4 regions of the Paenibacillus sp. JDR-2 genome follow, and region 4 is predicted to be linked to each of the others. Evidence: riboswitches for the same ligand, from Rfam matches in the RefSeq annotation. Region 4 holds a riboswitch; each other region holds the start of a gene.
What was found. A riboswitch is a leader RNA that binds a small molecule or an ion and turns the genes downstream of it on or off. The one in region 4 is predicted to bind cyclic di-AMP.
Positions count from the first base shown of each region.

Region 1: another riboswitch for cyclic di-AMP. It lies ahead of PJDR2_RS24205 (TrkH family potassium uptake protein); the one in region 4 lies ahead of PJDR2_RS30120 (hypothetical protein).
Region 2: another riboswitch for cyclic di-AMP. It lies ahead of PJDR2_RS01750 (APC family permease); the one in region 4 lies ahead of PJDR2_RS30120 (hypothetical protein).
Region 3: another riboswitch for cyclic di-AMP. It lies ahead of PJDR2_RS00145 (3D domain-containing protein); the one in region 4 lies ahead of PJDR2_RS30120 (hypothetical protein).

Region 1 covers NC_012914.1:5,531,820-5,536,513, forward strand. The annotation lists gene PJDR2_RS24195 (LysR family transcriptional regulator) at 1-318, shown strand, start outside; gene PJDR2_RS24200 (potassium channel family protein) at 666-1,328, opposite strand; gene PJDR2_RS24205 (TrkH family potassium uptake protein) at 1,346-2,686, opposite strand; cyclic di-AMP (ydaO/yuaA leader) riboswitch at 2,757-2,918, opposite strand; gene PJDR2_RS24210 (CPBP family intramembrane glutamic endopeptidase) at 3,169-4,694, shown strand, end outside.
Region 2 covers NC_012914.1:375,957-380,650, reverse strand. The annotation lists gene PJDR2_RS01755 (MMPL family transporter) at 1-61, shown strand, start outside; gene PJDR2_RS01750 (APC family permease) at 162-1,988, opposite strand; cyclic di-AMP (ydaO/yuaA leader) riboswitch at 2,142-2,329, opposite strand; gene PJDR2_RS01745 (glycoside hydrolase family 3 N-terminal domain-containing protein) at 2,624-4,694, opposite strand, start outside.
Region 3 covers NC_012914.1:25,324-30,017, forward strand. The annotation lists gene PJDR2_RS00135 (HD domain-containing protein) at 1-1,254, shown strand, start outside; gene PJDR2_RS00140 (TatD family hydrolase) at 1,285-2,058, shown strand; cyclic di-AMP (ydaO/yuaA leader) riboswitch at 2,242-2,451, shown strand; gene PJDR2_RS00145 (3D domain-containing protein) at 2,696-3,829, shown strand; gene rnmV (ribonuclease M5) at 3,985-4,530, shown strand; gene rsmA (16S rRNA (adenine(1518)-N(6)/adenine(1519)-N(6))-dimethyltransferase RsmA) at 4,551-4,694, shown strand, end outside.
Region 4 covers NC_012914.1:6,858,168-6,862,861, forward strand. The annotation lists gene rlmN (23S rRNA (adenine(2503)-C(2))-methyltransferase RlmN) at 26-1,096, opposite strand; cyclic di-AMP (ydaO/yuaA leader) riboswitch at 1,691-1,885, shown strand; cyclic di-AMP (ydaO/yuaA leader) riboswitch at 1,997-2,182, shown strand; gene PJDR2_RS30120 (hypothetical protein) at 2,304-2,723, shown strand; gene kdpF (K(+)-transporting ATPase subunit F) at 2,865-2,942, shown strand; gene kdpA (potassium-transporting ATPase subunit KdpA) at 2,970-4,649, shown strand.

The DNA of each region.
Region 1 (4,694 bases), 1.3 Mb from region 4:
CTGCCGATGATCTTGTTCTCCAAAGGAACGTGGTACCGTAAGCTGACCGACGAAGTATTCGCCAAATACCAACTTCAGCCGGATGTCCGGATGGAGATCGACTCCTTCGAGGCTATCGTCCGTCTCCTTCATACCTGCCGCGCGGCAACCTTGCTCCCGCATTCCTATATGCGCAAACAATTATTAGCCGACAACGAGCTTGTCGTTGTCCCAATCCGTGAGCTGGAAGAGACCAAGCGAACAACTTGTCTTATCCACAACGATCCTTCCGATCTACATCCGGCGGTTCGGCGTTGGATTTCAGAGTTGGGTCAGTAGGGGTCGCTCTGTGTCTTTCGCTCTTGTGTCTTTCGCTCTTCTCGCTCCCGCAAGGGAGGACAGTGGTAGCGCTTTTTAGCGCTTCACTGTCCTTTATCATTCCCTCGCAGGGGGAATGGATGGGTGCGGCGCGATGCGGGAAAGGGGTATCTCTGGAGGAGCGCAGCGTTCGCCTTTGTCACTTCCTTTGCTACCCCTATGTAAACCCAATTCAAAGCAAAGGAATGACAACAGCGGCCGGAAGAGATACCCCGTCCCGCCGAGCCATCCCGCCCCATCCATTCCCCACCTCAGCAGCGAACAAACAAAAGGACAATGAACGCTAACCGCGCCCACTGTCCTTATCATCACCTGATTATGGTTTCTTCAAACTGTTCAATCTGGTCGTTTGTTCCGATCACGACCATAACGTCCTTTTCCGTCACCACATCTGTCGCCGTAGGAGCAATAATTATACCGGAAGGCTTGTTAATGGCTACGATGCTGCATCCGAATCGGGCACGCAAATTCATATCTTGAAGCGACTTGCCGTTCAGGCATTTGGGTACCGAAAGCTCGGCAATGGTATACTCCTTCGACAGTTCGATATAATCAAGCAGATTCGGGGAGACAAGCTGATGGGCAACCCGAATGCCCATATCCCGTTCCGGATAGATGACGCGGTCGACGCCAATTTTCTCCAGCACACGACCATGCAGCTCGCTCATTGCTTTCGCTACAACCCGCTTCACGCCCAAGTCCTTCAATAATATAGTCGTCAGTATGCTGGCCTGAATGTCATCGCCAATCGCCACGACTCCGCAGTCAAAATTACGAACGCCTAGTGATCGCAGCGTCTCTTCGTCCGTGCAATCCGCCGATACCGTATAGGTCAGCACATTGCTCATCTCCTGAACGGCTTCCTCATCCCGGTCGATCCCCAGCACCTCATAGCCCAGCTTAATGAGCTCTCTACCAAGACTAGAGCCAAACCGCCCCAAACCTACGATCACAAATTGATTGTTCTTCATTCTTGCTCCCTATTCCCCTATCCAATCGTAATTTTGCCTTCCGGATACCGGTACAGCTCTCTCTCTGTTTTTGGTCCAAGCGCGTAAGCAAGCGTCAGAGGACCAAGCCGGCCGGCGAACATCGTTAATGCAATGACCATTTTCCCAAAAAACGTCAACTCAGGCGTAATACCAATCGTGAGGCCAACGGTGCCAAACGCCGACGTTGTTTCGAATAAAATCTTCAGAAACTGCTGGTCTTCCGTAGTGGAGAGCAGCATCGTTACAAATATCACCAGCGTGAGCGACAGCATCGTAATCGTCAGCGCCTTGAAGATCCGGTCCTTCCCAAGCCTGTAATGGAAAAGAACGATATCGTCCCGCCCGCGGATCATCGCGATAACCGCCCCGACCATCGTGGTAAAGGTTGTTGTCTTGATTCCCCCGCCGGTCGAGCCTGGCGAAGCGCCGATAAACATCAGAATAACGGTAAAGAATACGGTCGCCTGCCGAAGCTGGGTATAATCCAGCGTATTGGCCCCTGCCGTTCTTGGCGTAACGGACTGGAAGAAGGCAGCCAGGATCTTTTCGCCCCAATGGAGGGATCCAAGCGTATTGCTGTTCGAAAACTCGAAAATAAAGATAACAAGGGCGCCAGCGGCAATCAGAATGCCTGTCGTCGATAAAACAACCTTACTGTGTAGCGAGAGCCGTTTGTTTTTCCGGAAATCCAGCAAATCGGCCATAACAACAAAGCCTAATCCGCCAAAAATAATTAGCAGCATTGACACGATATTAACAAGCGGGTCGCCTACATACATCGTTAAGCTGCGGAAATGGCCGAAGATATCAAAGCCCGCGTTATTAAAGAAGGATATCGAATGAAAGAGTCCAAACCATGCCGCTCTGCCAAACGGCATATCGAAGGCAAATCGAATGGCAAACAAAGCAGCGCCAACCAGCTCAATCGTTAAAGAGTAAAAGATAACCCTGCGGATTAATCGGACGATGCCCTCCATACTCGTCTGGTTCATCGCTTCCTGCAGAATCAGCCTCTCCTTAAGCGAGATCCTCTTGCGCAGCACAAGAGCAATCAGCGTTGACATGGTCATAAAGCCTAATCCGCCAATTTGAATCAGCGAGAGGATGACGATTTTGCCAAAGGTAGAGAAGTATGTACCCGTATCGACAACAACAAGGCCGGTCACGCAGGTTGCCGAGGTTGCCGTAAACAACGCATCAATAAAGGGCAGTCGCGAGCCGTCGCTTGAGGCGATGGGCATCGACAGCAGCACGGCCCCAATGACGATAATCATCGCAAACCCAAAGACAAGTATTCTTGGAGGCGACCATCTCAGAATATTGAAATATTTAGCCATTCTTCTCTCCTTTATAGGGGCCATTCAACATTTAGGCATAAAAAAAAGCACGGGAACTCCCATGCAAATGAGTCCTGTTCCACACAGCCTGCGAGGTTAGCTGACGGATTCGGGCCTGGAAAGGCAGCCCTATTCAAGCGGAATGCTCGAAATTCACCCCATGCTGGCGGATTGCTCCGGACAGCGGTTTGGTTCCCCCGTTTTCAAAAAAGAAATTCGGCTGATACGATTCGATTAATATGACGTAAACGATTATACGCCCAAACGACGGAAACGATCAAAATGAGCCTAAGCGATAATTAAGCTGAATTCGTTCAAAAACAGGCAATGTTATAAAGCAAATGGTCACTTGCTGGCTGCAAGTCCTTATTTCACCGCTTTCCGTTGGCATACTCTACTTTCGCCTGCATTGGATAAATCAGGTTAATAATGGTATTGTTACTGTAGCGAAGCATCGTCTGAATTCGAAATGGAGGTTTTGTATGATCCCTTCCATCGCTCCTCATGATTGGAAAAGGTTTCTCTGGGCTGCTGTTGCAGGCGCAATTATTTTCATCTTTACCCAGTTCGGCCCTGCAGCCGGGGACCAGCTGTTCTCAAGCTCAACACCTAAAGTGATTGCAAAAAGCGAAGCCGAGTCGACCGCGAAGAAGTTCGTCCAGGAACAATTCGGCAAAACAACCGTAGCCGCCCATACGATTTACCAGACCGACAGTCTGGCAAACGGTTATTTCTCTAAGGAAGAGCTGTTAGGAAAGTTCGAAGATAAATATGACGCCAAGTTTCCAACCGATACGTTCCAGGTCAATTTGGATCTGGAAGACGGTACAAAAGCTTATGTCTACGTCCATATGACAAACGGCAGTATTACAGGCTGGCATTGGCTTGGCGGTCAATCTGCCGGAAATGCTCAGGTTCAAACGTCAGCGAAGGCTTTTGCCGAAACAAAAGGGTTCCGGTCTGAAGAATTGGACAGCTTGTACATGAATGACCAAGGAGACGCTATTCTTCATCCAACCGGTTATACGCTTGGAGACGCTTCTCTTGAGCTTACTATCGGCGTCGGCCTTATTGATGATAAAGCTGTGATCACCAGGTACAAGCCAGCCTTCCAAGCTCCGGCAGATTACGTCTCTTATGTGGAAGGCCAGAAAAAAACGGGCAGCGCGCTGTCTGTTGTGAGTCTGGCGTACATGTGCTTCATCTCCCTTGTCTTATCGCTTATTTACGCGATTCTGTACAGGGGACACACGACCTTTAAACGCGGGATATTTATCAGCCTGGTGTTTATCGTGTTCTACATTTATAACAATCTCAATGTTCTCGACGGTATCATGGCAACCTTTGGCGAGCAGAGCCGTTCGGATGCCGAAATGAAAGCTACTGTTCTGATTACCGTTGTGCTGCTGATTCCGGTTGGGCTCGCCGTTTACTTCGCCCTTGTCGCCGGTGACGGAATGTGGCGCTCGCAAAAACGCCCCTTATGGCCGGGATTCCGCGAGCGCGGCTATGGCGATCATGTATGGCGCAGCGTTGGCCTCTCCTATCTCTTTGCAGCAATTATCCTTGGCGCGCAAGCGGTCATTATGGTCGCCATGAAGTTTCTTGCAGGCTCCTGGGCAACCAGCGATGCTACGCAATCTCCGTACAATACGGATATGCTGTGGCTTATGCCGATGATGGCCTGGTGCGCTGCAATCTCCGAAGAGGCCATATTCCGGTTGTTCGGCATTGCTCTATTCAAGAAATGGTTCAAGAATACGTTTATCGCTACGCTTATTCCAACGATCATGTGGGCGCTTGGTCATGTCGGTTATCCGATCTTCCCATTCTATACGCGTATCGTAGAGCTAGTTATTCTGGGAACGGTATTTTGTCTTATTTTCCTCCGCTATGGCTTTATTACAGCCGTGTTCACCCACGCGATCCTGGACAGCCTCATTATGAGCTTCGAGCTGGTCAGCGTTGGAGGAGGCGTTAATATTACCGCAGCCCTTATCTATTCTAT
Region 2 (4,694 bases), 700 kb from region 4:
CAAAGGGGTATTCTGGCCGTCGAAGCAACGGTCCGCTTCCGTTAAGGAAGTCGAGTTGTAACCCCTGAGCCGGGTGGTGCAGTTATTAATGTCCTTAACGATGCGCGGCATCGTTAAGGACATCAAAAAAGCCTCAGTCCCAACGGGACCGAGGCTTTTTGCTATTTTTTCAAATGGTACGGCACGGTGGTGATGATAACGTCCTTGCGGTACAGGAGCTGGGCACGGAGCATCAAGCTCGTTTGGTTGTGCAAAATGTTGTGCCAGCCCTTCTTCGGAATAAACTGCGGAATAATGACGGTTACCTGGTAATTGTTCTCGCTCGCTTTGCGCTGCACCGTATCAATGAACTTGAATAGCGGATTCGAAATCGAACGGTATGGCGAGTGCAGGGTCACCAGCCGGACATCCGGTTGGAATTTTTCCCACTTCTCTTCGAAGATCGTTTCATCCTCTTTCTCGAAAGGCACGTAAACGGCAATGATTTGTTCGGGCTTGAGCGACTTGGCATAGAGTATCGAGTGTTCTACCACATGCGTAATCCCTGAGACCGGCAAAATCATTACATTGCCCACAATCGGCATCACCGGCTCGCAGGTCGCAAGGCGAAGCTGCTCGCCTACTGCCTCGTAGTGCTTCTTGATCCGGTGAAACACGAAGATAATAAGCGGCAGGAAGATCAGAATCGACCACACCTGCTCGAACTTCGTCAGGAAGAACATCATCGATACGATAAAGCTGATTAATGCTCCGATAGAGTTGATGATGAACTTGCCGACCCAGCCCTTTGGCCGCTGACGGAACCATTTCACCAGCATGCCCGTCTGCGACAGCGTGAACGGTACGAACACACCCACCGCATACAGCGGGATAAGATGCTCCGTTTTACCCTGGAACGCAATGATCAGGATAATGGACAGAACGCCCAAGCTGATAATGCCGTTCGAGTAGCCGAGACGGTCACCGCGGACCGTGAACATTCTCGGGATGAATTTATCCTTCGCCAGGTTAACCGCGAGCAGCGGGAAGGCCGAATAGCCGGTGTTCGCCGCCAGTATAAGGATAAGGGCCGTTGTACCCTGGATAAAATAATACATGGTATGACGACCGAATATGCTCTCGGCAATCTGCGACACGACCGTTACTTCTTCTTTCGGCGCTACGCCGTAGTAATACGCCAGGAAGACGATACCCGCGAACAGAACGGACAGCAGACCGCCCATGGCCAGCAGCGTCTTAGCCGCATTGTTGGGAGCCGGATCCTTGAAGTTCGGGATTGCATTCGAGATGGCCTCGACCCCGGTCAGAGCCGAGCTGCCGGATGCGAACGCGCGGAGCAGCAGGAACAGGCTGATGCCCGCAACCGGCGTGCCAACGGCGGTGTGAAGCTGCGGCGATACATCGCCGGAAATGATTTTGTATAACCCAACGCCCACCATAATAAAGATCGCGAGCACAAATAAGTAAACGGGATAAGCAAGGATAGACGCGGATTCGGTCACGCCCCGCAGGTTTAATATCGTAATAAAAAGGACAAACACGATAGAGATCAGTACCGAATGCTCGTGCAGGCTTGGAAAAGCGGACGTGATTGCGTCCGTACCCGCCGAGACGCTTACCGCTACGGTCAAAATATAATCGACCAGCAGGGCGCCGCCTGATATGAGTCCCGGGAACACCCCGAGATTTTCCTTCGATACGACATACGCTCCCCCGCCATGCGGGTAGGCAAATATAATTTGCCGGTAAGACAAGATAAGTGCCGTTAACAAGACCAGCACCCCGACACCAATCGGAATCGAATACCAAAACGCCGCTGCGCTAACGGTCATCAAGACGAGCAAAATCTGCTCTGGCCCGTAAGCAACGGATGATAAGGCATCCGAGGACAGGATCGCAAGCGCCTTCGTCTTAATGAGCTTCTGTTCCCCTAATTCCGTGGACTTGAGGGGACGCCCGATCAGTAATCTTTTGATAAGAGTAAACACACAGGTCACCGCCAACATTGAAGTTAAACATCTAATACCTGGATACTTGGCTACTCGAACACTTATCAGTGCTAATGTAACCACCTTTGCTTTTTTCTACGCATAGAAAAAAGACCGCAGAGTATCCTCCCGCGGCCCGTAAATAACCGAAGTTCACCCTCTCTATCAACGCTTACAAGGTTAGCTGACGGATTCGGGCGTCTAGAGTCGCCCTACGGCTTGCTGCCGCAATCATGCGGCCGGCTTGCCGATTCACCCCGGCGACAAGCATGAACGTTCCTGCCTATCGCAATTGGTTCCCCTGCTCTCCGTTTCTAACGGAAACTCAGCGAATATGAACATATGAAGTTTTGCAGATTTGATCATAGTCCTCTTCCCCCTTTTCTGTAAACCACGATATAAACGCGAAAAAGGGCAGATTAGTCCGTTTTCTATTCATGAATGCGGATACATAATTGGTTCGCTCTCGGAATGTCCGAAATAAACCGCCATGCTTTCTTTTACCTTGCAATCGGCAGATAATCCCTGATATAACAGTGGAGATTGGCTATTATCTGTTAGGCATGCTCTATTAAAGGTGTTGTCAGCAAAAAAAGCGCGAACCTGCCGATGGCTGGCCCGCGCTTTTTTTGTTTTTATTTCGTAAGGCGGAACGATTTCGCTTCCGCATCGCGGCTGTTAGGGCCTACAAAGACATGGAATTCGCCTGCGTCGCTCTTCAACTGCAGATCCGCGTGGTAATAACGAAGCTGCTCCTCGGTAATCTCGAACGTCACCGCCTGCGTCTCGCCCGGCTGGATAGCCAGCTTGCGGAAGCCTTTCAGCTCCTTCAGCGGTCGGACAACCTCGCCGGCAAGATCGCGTACGTACAGCTGGACAACCTCTTCGCCGGCAGAAGCTCCCGTGTTTGTCACGTTAACCGATACCCGAAGCGTATCTCCCGCGTTCATAACGTCCGTCGACAGACTGGCTTCGCTGTACGAGAAGCTCGTATAGCTCAGACCGTAACCAAACGGCAGAAGCGGCGCATTCGGCATGTCCAAATATTTCGAGACGTAACGCTCATTGGCATTTTGAAGCGTAAGCGGACGTCCCGTATTGTAGTTGTTATAGTACACCGGAACTTGCCCAACGGAATAAGGGAAAGACATGGTCAGACGTCCGGACGGGTTCACGTCGCCGTAGAGCACATCCGCGATCGCATTGCCGCCTTCCGTACCCGGGAACCAGACCTCGAGAAGCGCATCCGCTTCTTCGATGACGCCATGCAGATCAAGCGGTCTGCCGTTGAACAGCACAACCACGATCGGCTTGCCAAGCGGCTTCAGCTTCCGAACAAGCTCCAGCTGCGCCTCTGGCAGACGAATGTCGCCGCGGCTTCCCGCTTCCCCGCTCATCTCGGAGCTTTCGCCCAGCGCCAATACGATTACGTCGGCTTGCGATGCCGCTGCGACCGCTTCCTGAAGCTGCTCCTCGGTCACGGCGTCGATGTCTGAACCTTTCGCTACCGCAACGATATCCGCAGCCTTATGGGCAGATAGACCCGCATGAAGCTGCACCGTTTCCTCTTGCTTGCCCCAGATCGACCAAGGACCCAGAATATCTCCGCTTTCGGCAAACGGCCCGATGAGCGCAAGCTTTTGCCCGCTGCGAAGAGGAAGAGCCTCCCGTTCGTTCTTCAGCAGCACGAAGGACTTGGCCGCAATCTCGCGTGCCGCAGCCCGGTGCCCGGGCGACAGCAGCACTTCCTTCTCCCGTTCTTCGCTTGCGGCGCGGTACGGATTCTCGAAGAGACCCAGCTTGTCCTTCAGCTTCAGAATACGGAGCACGGACTCGTCAATCAGCTTGATATCCACTTTGCCTGCTTCTACAAGCCCCTTCAAATGGTTCGCATAGTGGGAGGTCATCATCTCCATATCGACGCCGGCTTCAATCGCCTTCAGCGCGGCTTCCTTGCCGTCTGCCGCAACGCCATGGGGAATCATCTCCCCTACCGCGCCCCAGTCGGAGATCAGCATGCCGTCAAAGCCCCACTCGTCGCGAAGCAGGTTCCGCATCAGCCACTTGTTGCCGGTGGCCGGGATGCCGTCGACCGTGTTGAAGGCCGTCATCACCATCTCGCAGCCTTCGTCCAGCGCGGCTTTATAAGCCGGCAGATAAGACTCGCGAAGCTGTCTTTCCGACATGTTGACGGTATTGTAATCGCGTCCGCCCTCCGCTGCGCCATAAGCGGCAAAATGCTTCACGCATGCGGCAACGCGGTCCATATCGCCTGCCAGGTCATCGCCTTGGAAGCCGCGGACGAAGGCACGCGCATATTCGCTGTTCAGGTACGGATCTTCGCCCGTCGACTCCATCACGCGGCCCCAACGCGGGTCGCGGACAAGGTCCACCATCGGCGCAAACGTCACGTGAATGCCCGTAACGGCCGATTCCTTGGCTGCAATCGCGGCGCTTTTCTCCGCCAGCTCCAGGTCCCAGGTACTGCCGATCGCCAGCGTCACCGGGAAAATCGTACGGTAGCCGTGGATAATATCCGCCATTAGAAGCAGAGGAATGCCGAGGCGGCTGTTCTCCATGTATTTTTTTTGCAGGGCTATCGTTTCCTTCGCGCCAACGGCGCTCAGCACGGATCCTGCATTGTTCACCATATTTTCCGTAACGCCCATCCAGGCCAGCGGCCCCGTCAGGTTAGCGTCATCTTCG
Region 3 (4,694 bases), 350 kb from region 4:
GTGCACAAATATATTTACGTGCAGGATCAGACGGTGTGGGATTTGATCAATACGAAGGAGTTTCAGAGGCTTAGACGAATTCGCCAGCTCGGAACCTCTTATTTGACGTTTCATGGCGCAGAACACAGCCGTTTCTCCCACTCCCTTGGGGTTTATGAAATAACGAGGAAAATCATCTCTCAATTCGAGCGCAACGAATACCCGGGCTGGCCAATGGAGGAAAGACTGCTGGCTCTCTGCGCCGCACTCCTTCACGATGTTGGCCACGGGCCTTTTTCTCATTCGCTCGAGCAGGTATTCGATACTCATCATGAGCAGTGGACCTGCGCGATTCTGCTGGAGGATACGGAAGTTAACCGCGTGCTGCGCCGCGTCTCGGAGGATTTTCCGGAGAAGGTAGCCTCGGTAATCAGCAAGACGTACCCGAACCCGATCGTTGTAAGCCTGATCTCCAGCCAGATGGATGCGGACCGAATGGACTATCTGCTGCGTGATGCTTATTTTACAGGGGTCAACTACGGCAACTTCGACCTGGAACGGATTTTGCGCGTCCTGCGCCCTGTTCAGGGCAAAATTGTCGTAAAAGATAGCGGGATGCACGCCATTGAGCATTATTTGATGTCCCGTTACCAGATGTATTGGCAAATATATTTCCATCCGGTTACCCGGAGCTCGGAAATTATTTTGAGACAGATTACGCGCCGTGCCAAGGAGCTGTACGACAGCGGCTACGCCTTCTCATGGATGCCGGGGCCAATTAACAGGCTGCTCGACGGCAACATTACGGTGCCGGACTATTTGAAGCTGGATGAGGCTTACATGCAGACAATCTTCTCTTTATGGACCGAGGAGAAGGATGCTTTGCTCGCCGAGTTGTGCGACCGGTTCCTCAATCGCCAGCTCTACAAATACATTACGCTTGATGATCCGGGGGATTCTTTATTGGAAGAGGCGGCTCTGGAGTTCATCGCGATCGGTCTCAACCCGGACTACCATATGGAAATCGATTTCCCGTTTGACCAGCCTTACGACATTTATCGCCCGGACGCGAAAAAAGGCGGGAAAGAGGATAAAGCGCCGATTCTGCTGCTAAGCGATGATAACAGCTTAAGCGAAATATCGGTGAAATCCGACATTGTCCGTTCTATCAGCGGTCTGCACCAAGGTCAGTATCATGTCTATTATCCGATTGAGCCACTCCTTGCCGCTGCTGACCGGTTAAGCCCGGCAGTCCGGAAGTTGTTTAAAATTTAACTTTTTATATAGAAGGAGCTTGCAGCTAAGATGATATCTTTATTCGACACACATACCCACCTGGACTCTCCGCAATTCGACAATGACCGTGCCGAAGTTATCGAAAGGGCGCGTGCTGCCGGTGTCGATTTAATGATCAATATCGGCTTCAATCGCGAGACAATCCCAACGACGATGGAGCTCGCGGAAAAATACGATTTTATTTATGCAGCGGTTGGCTGGCATCCGGTTGACAGCGTTTTTATGGAGCCGGGTGACCTGGAATGGATCGAGCAGCTTTGCTCACATCCGAAGGTTGTAGCCATTGGTGAAATCGGTCTTGATTACCACTGGGACAATTCCCCAAAGGATGTGCAGCACCGGGTATTCCGGGAGCAGATCCGCCTTGCCCGGAAGCTGGGTAAGCCGATTGTCATTCATAATCGGGATGCGCATGAGGACATTGTCCGTATTTTGAGAGAAGAAAAAGCATCTGAAGTTGGAGGAGTTATGCACTGCTACTCGGGCAGCTGGGAAACGGCCAAAATGTGCCTCGATATGAACTTTTATATTTCGTTCGGCGGACCGGTCACTTTCAAAAATGCAAGGGTACCGAAAGAGGTGCTTGCGAAGGTTCCGCTTGACCGTCTTCTCATCGAAACGGACTCCCCGTATCTGTCTCCTCATCCATTTAGAGGAAAGAGAAATGAGAGCGCTTATGTGTCTTTGGTTGCAGAGGCAGCAGCGGAAATAACAGGAAAATCCAAGGAGGAAATTGCAGTTATTACAAGCGCAAACGGTAAAAAATGTTTTGGTATTGTTTAAAAATGGTCTAAAACCGCTGAAATAAAGACTATAGCGGCGATAAAACTCTTTTTACTTGTTGGAATCGACCATATTTGCCTCCAGAATCCTAAAATTTCGTTAAAATCGTCTTTTAACGCATCTTTACAATTCCGTGGTCAGGAATGTATGATTTTTCTCAGAGCTTTAACTTTTGTATTGGATTTCCAGTTTGCGCTTAATCTCCGAAAGCCGGAGAGCGGGGGAACCAACGCCAGCCGATGCATGCTTAAGACGTCATGAAGTATCGTGCTGCGTATGAATTCTTCAGGGGTGAATTTTGCGGCGATTGCCATGAGCATTCGTTCCGCGGATAGGGCAGCTCTCTCGCCCGAACCCGTCAGCTAACCTCGTAAGCGAATATAGAGAGCGATCAACCTCGTGTATTCACCTTTTCCTGAATGTTTGATTACCCAGGAAGCCACGATCAGATCCTCTGTCGAAGGCTTCTTTTTATTTTCGATTTTGATTATTCGGAAATAGTCTTTACAGGGTAAATCTTGGAGGTGGGAGGCCGTAACACTGGAGCGTGCTTGTCACGCCAATATACTTAATAGTCGCGTCAATAGTATCATGCGTAACAGATTGGCGGCGGGGCTATGAAGGAGGACCGATAGAAGTGGGCATGATCCAGGCTAAGGGGACCCATGGGAAGCGATCATCCAGCATGACTTTCGCAATGCGATGGAAGCATGAAAATTTGCGTTTAATTGTTCTGAGTGCAATTATCTCAATCGCTATGACTTTCATGTTTTTGGTGTTGTTGTACGGATCGGCTGATAAGAGCGTATCCGTAGTAGTGAATGGACAAGAAACTGTTGTAAAGACAAAACAATGGGTCCTGCAACGCCTACTGGATGAACAAGCTATAACGGTTGGACCCTATGACGAGGTATCTCATCCTCTGAATGCGTCCATCAAAGACGGAGACCGCATCGAAATCAAATACGCGGTTCCGGTTACCGTAAAAGCAGATGGCAAAACATCGACGGTGTACACGACAGAGAAAACAGTACAGGCGGCGATCGGGAAATTAAATATTCCTGTTCGCGATCAAGATAAGGTTACCCCGTCTCTCGATTCTCAGATTTCGAAGGCATTGACGGTTACCGTTACCCGAATCGATACCAAGGTAGCAGAGAACGAACGGACTTTGCCGTTCTCGATCGTGAAGAAACAAGATCCAACCCTTGAGAAAGGGAAGGAGAAGCTGGTGCAATCCGGAAAAAACGGTCTCGTTATCGAGCGCGTGGAGAAAAAGTACGAAAATGGTGTTCTTGTCTCCTCCAAGCTGGTCGACAAGGTCGTTCAGAAGCATACGGTCAGTCAGGTCGTAGCGATCGGCTCCAAGAAGGACGTACATACGCTCTCGGCTACGAGCACGGCCTCGTATACAAAGAGCGGCGTAACGTTTAAGCCGAAGAAGGTTCTCAAGAATGTAACTTTAACCGCCTATTCGGCAGGTATAGAATCTACGGGCAAGGATGAAAGTCATCCAGGATACGGCATTACGGCTTCCGGCGCAAAAGTGAAGGAAGGCCGTACGATCGCGGTGGATCCGGATGTTATTCCAATCGGCTGGTGGGTGTACATTGAAGGTATCGGCTTCCGCAGAGCGGAGGATACAGGCAGTGCGATCAATGGCAACAAGATCGACGTTTACTTTGACAGCACAAGCTATGCCAATAAGTTCGGCCGGAAAAAAGGGTATACCGTATACGTGCTTGGGCCAACCAAGCCAACCGCAAGCTAATGGTTTTCTGCTATCGTATTTCATTGTTAAATATGCCATTATAAGAAGAGGCGCTGCCTCTTCTTTTTGTGTGCATGGAGATGCTAAGCAGGCTGCATAATTATTGACGGTGAAAGAAGAGCGAAAGTTGCTGCTGTAGAAAGGAATGTTCGCTTGTGATTAAGGAAATTATTGTGGTGGAAGGCAAAGACGATACGGTTGCCGTGAAGCGGGCCGTTGAAGCGGATACGATTGAAACAAACGGTTCTGCGGTTGGCGAGGAAGTGCTGCGCCGGATCGAGCTGGCGATGGAACGCAGAGGCGTTATTATATTTACGGACCCTGATCATGCGGGCGAAAGAATCCGCAAAATTGTCGCGCGGCGCGTGCCTGGCTGCAAGCATGCTTTTCTGCCGCAGGAGAAGGCGATGTACAAAGGCGATATCGGCATTGAGAACGCAAGCCCTGAAGCGATTCGTCAGGCGCTCTCCGAGCTTCGGACGGAGATGGTGGCCGGAGAAGGGGATATTACCTGGGAGGATCTGATGGAGGCGGGACTTATCGTCCATCCGGACGCGGCGAACCGCCGTCTTCAGATGGGTAAGCTGCTTGGGATCGGGTATGCGAACGGCAAGCAGTTCTTCAAACGGTGTACAAGCTTCCGTATCTCCCGAGAAGAGTTCGCGGAGGCTCTGCGCACGATGGAACAGGGACAGGAGTGAACGATGTGAGCGGAAACGATATGAAGGCGATTGAAGTGGCAACGCCCAAACGCACCAAGGAAATTATCGCGAAGTATGGCTTCTCGTTTAAGAAAAGCTTGGGCCAGAACTTCTTGATTGATCAAAATATTTTGCACAAGATCGTAAGTGCGGCCGGACTTGAT
Region 4 (4,694 bases):
TGGCTTTGATTATGCCGCCAGGTTGTTAGCCGGCTTTTTCCTTGTTCATCTGCTTGCTGCGCAGCTGGCCGCAAGCCGCGTCGATGTCGGCGCCATGCTCGAGGCGGACGCTGACGCTGACGTCTTGCTTTTTCAGCGTATCGTAGAAGCCCTTGATGGAGTCGTTCTCGCTGCGCTGGTATTGGCTATGCTCGTCAACCGGGTTGTAAGGAATCAGGTTCACGTTCACGAGGGAGCGGCGGCGGTCGCCCACCAGCTCGGCAAGCTCAAGCGCATGCTCCGGCTGGTCGTTGACGTCCTTGAGCAAAATATACTCCAGCGTAATACGGCGGTTCGTCCGTTCCAGATAGTAATCGATCGCATCCATCAGCTTCTCGATTGGAATCGCGCGGTTGATCTTCATAATCCGCGTCCGCAGCTCATTATTAGGCGCATGCAGAGATACGGCGAGATTAACCCCTTGATCCTTGTCGGCAAACTCTCTGATTTTGTCCGCGAGGCCGCTTGTCGATACCGTAATATGGCGTGGTCCGATAGCCAGACCTTTATGATCCTTCACCGTTGTAAGGAAGTCGTTCAGGTGAATAAAGTTATCGAACGGCTCGCCGATACCCATGACAACGATATGGCTAACCTTCTCGCCTTGGCCGGATTCGTCGAGATGAAGCTGAATCTTCATAATCTGCTCGACAATCTCGCCGCTTGTCAGATCCCTGCTCTTCTTGAGCAGGCCGCTCGCGCAGAAGCTGCAGCCGATGTTGCAGCCGACCTGCGTGGTTACGCAGACCGACAAGCCGAACTTATGGCGCATCATCACCGTCTCGATCAGGTTGCCGTCATCCAGCTTGAGCAGCAGCTTGACGGTGCCGTCCTTCGACACTTGCTTCGTATGCTCGACCAGCGTCTGGATCGCATAGTTCTCCTCCAGCAGCTTCACGCAGTCCGGATGAACATCCGTCATATCCGCAAAGCTCGTAACCCGCTTCCGGTACAAGTATTCCCACACCTGAGTCGCCCGGAACTTTTTATGCCCGCGCTCGCCCAGCCATGCCGTTAATTGATCTAATGTAAATCCATATATGGATGCTGTACTCATCGTTTTTCCTCTTTTCGTGAAACGCGGCCAAAACCGCATACTGTTCCTATTGTCCCAAAATTAGCGCATGAAAACAAGGGGCTTTCATTGCTCGCACTTAACCCGCGCGCTTATTTTACTGCTCCAACTTCCTGCCGGCAAGCGCGCTTGCCGTAATTGCCCAATACGCTGTAAGACGTTTTTTCCGTCTTATTCGGCCCTACTCTGCCCTCGGCTGCATGCCCAACCCGCTGTAAGACGGTTTTTCCGTCTTATTCGGCTCTACTCGGCCCTTGGCTGCATGCTCAACCCGCTGTAAGACGATTTTTCCGTCTTATTCGGCCCTACTCGGCCCTTGGCTGCATGCCCAACACGCTGTAAGACGGTTTTTCCGTCTTATTTGGCGCCCCCGGACAACCCAATTTAGGCTTGCCATAAACCTAACTTTCACGCCGAATTGCCGCATTCGAGAGATATAGAGCGTAACAAAGAGTATGATAGAGCTCCCTTCAATTGTAAACGCTCTAACCAAACTCCTTGTCAGAATTAGACAATATGCCGCCTCCACGGTTCATTTACAACTTCGGCCGTCAGGCGTAATATACGATTCAGCAAATGTAACAATCGCTGAGTTTCCGTCAAGGGAAACGGGGGAACCAATCGATAAGCGGCATTGCAACGGTGTGAGAGCCGGCGCGGCATGCTTATCCGGGGTGAATCCGGGAAAAGGCTGCGCGCGGCCGGACCCGGTAGGGCGACTCTCACCGTCCGAATCCGTCAGCTAACCTCGTAAGCGATGAAAATGCACTGCCCATTAGGCGAGGGCATTTTCCAAGTAGAGAGGATGATGTGATCTTGTGACCTTCCAAGGCCGCGGGGAACTTTCCTCTGCGGCTTTTTCTTATGCCCATTTTTAATCAACTGTCTTTATCGCTTAATCCCTTTTACGGGGGAACGGGGGAACCAATCGGACAGCCGGCTGTTAAGCGCAGCCAGCCAATCCACGGGGTGAATCGCCGGCTCAGCTCCATCTGAGCATGTCGGCGTAGGGCGACTCTTACGCCCGAATCCGTCAGCTAACTTCGTCAGCGTACCAAGAGAGGCAACGATGATCGTGAATATAGGCGCGGTTTTTTTTCTGCTGCGCTTATAAGCCGCGTGAAGAGTCCCTCTTCCGCGGCTTTTTTGTTTGTCGTTGATTCCTCTAACGAAAAGAGGAGCGTAAACCATGGACGATTATATACTCGTCTCCGCACCTAACGTGCAGGGCGAGGATTTTATTAAACAGCTGCTGCACCGGCATATCCCATTCGCAGCCATCGTGAACAACAAGACCGAGTATGAGCGGATGCTGGAGCTTGGCGTGTCAACGATTATCGTCATTAATACAACGGATGAAGGCACCTGGCGTGTCCCTGAGCTGCCGGTGGGACGGATCTTTTTATTCGAGAGAAGCCTGAATCTATGCTGTCGTTACATCCAGATCTGCCGCAGCTGGACATCCAAATCGATTTGCGTCGTTACGGACAGCGCGAATCCACGCCTGATCTACAAAGGGATGGGCGCCAATTATGTGATTCACTCCAGCCATGCGGATACTTCATTTCTAATCATAAACGATCTCATGGCAAGCCAAGATAATAGGTAAGGGTCGAAGTTATTCGCAATTCTTTTAGGAGGAATTTGCTATGCAGGATATCTATATGGTGCTGCTTCTCGCAGCGATATTTTTACTCTTCGCCGGCTTTATGCAGTGGTGCGACCTGGCTACACAAGAGGAGGATAAGCGATGATCGTCACGTTGGTGCTTGCCTTGTTTCTCTTTCTTTATTTAGTTTACGCCTTGATAAATCCGGAGAAGTTCTAAACCCTAATCGATCGCTGGGAGGCCGCAATGGATATTTTACAGCTCATCATCGTGGTTGGCGTGCTTATTCTGCTCGTCAAACCGCTCGGAACGTATGTATATCACGTGTACTCGGATCAACCGAACCGGACCGACCGCCTATTTGGCGGCATCGAACGGTTCATTTATAAAGTGATAGGACTGAAATCGCGCGAGGGCATGACCTGGAAAAAGTACGCGCTAAGCTTTCTGCTTACGAATATCGTGCTTGTCGCGCTCAGTTATCTAATTCTGCGTCTGCAAGGCAGCCTTTCGGGCAACCCCAACGGCATTGGCGCTATGGAAGAGACGCTGTCGTTCAATACCGTTATCAGCTTTATTACGAATACGAACCTGCAGCACTACAGCGGCGAGACCGGGCTGTCCTATTTTTCGCAGATGGCCGTCATCATGATGATGATGTTCACCTCGGCGGCTACCGGCTTCTCGGTTGCGATTGCTTTTATTCGCGGCTTAACGAGCAGGGGCAGCACAATCGGCAACTTCTTCAGCGATTTCGTGAAATCCCATACGCGGATTTTCCTGCCGCTCGCAACGCTTATTACGCTGGTTCTTGTGGCTCTTCACGTACCGCAGACGCTGCAGCCTAACGTAACGGCAACAACGCTGGAAGGGGCAGCGCAAAGCATCGCCATCGGCCCGGTTGCGTCGCTTGAATCGATTAAACATTTAGGAACCAACGGCGGCGGTTTCTTTGGCGTCAACTCGGCGCATCCGTTCGAGAATCCAAACCCGCTCACGAATGTGATCGAGATTCTGTCCATGTGGGCGCTGCCTGCCAGTCTTCCTTATGTATACGGCCGCTTTGCCGGTAACCGCAAGCAAGGCTGGGTTGTGTTTGGCGCCATGATGTCGCTGTTCCTGGTTTTCCTTGCGACGGTCTACACAGCTGAGCTGCATGGCAATCCGGTAATGAACAACCTTGGCGTAGACGCCTCGCAAGGCAGCATGGAGGGCAAGGAAGTCCGGTTTGGCATTGCCCAATCCTCCCTCTTTACGGCGGTGACTACGGCGGCTACTACCGGCTCAGTCAACAATATGCATGACACGCTGACCCCGATCGGCGGTCTTGTCCCGCTGGCGGAAATGATGCTGAACGTCGTGTTTGGCGGCAAAGGCGTTGGCCTCGTCAATATGCTGATGTATGCCATTCTTGCCGTCTTTATCGCCGGATTAATGGTCGGTCGGACACCGGAGTTTCTCGGACGGAAAATCGAGCCGAAGGAAATGAAGCTGATTGCGATCGCGATTCTCGTCCATCCGTTTATCATTCTGGCGCCAACCGCTATTGCTTTCTTGACGGATCTGGGCCAGGGAGCCATCACGAATCCCGGCTTCCACGGCATCTCGCAGGTGCTCTATGAATACACCTCGTCAGCGGCGAATAACGGCTCCGGTTTTGAAGGTCTTGCCGACAATACGCCGTTCTGGAACATTACAACCGGACTCGTCATGCTGCTTGGACGGTATGTTTCGATGATTGCCATGCTGGCTGTAGCCGGATCCCTGGTCCGTAAAAAGCCCGTACCGGAGACGATCGGCACATTCCGGACGGACAACGTGCTGTTTGGCGGAATTCTTGTAGGAACCGTAGTTATTGTTGGCGCGCTTACGTTCCTGCCTGCCGTCGTGCTTGGACCTATTGCAGAGCATTTAACGATTCGCTAACGGATAAGGATGAGGTGAATAACCGTGACCACACAACGTAAATCC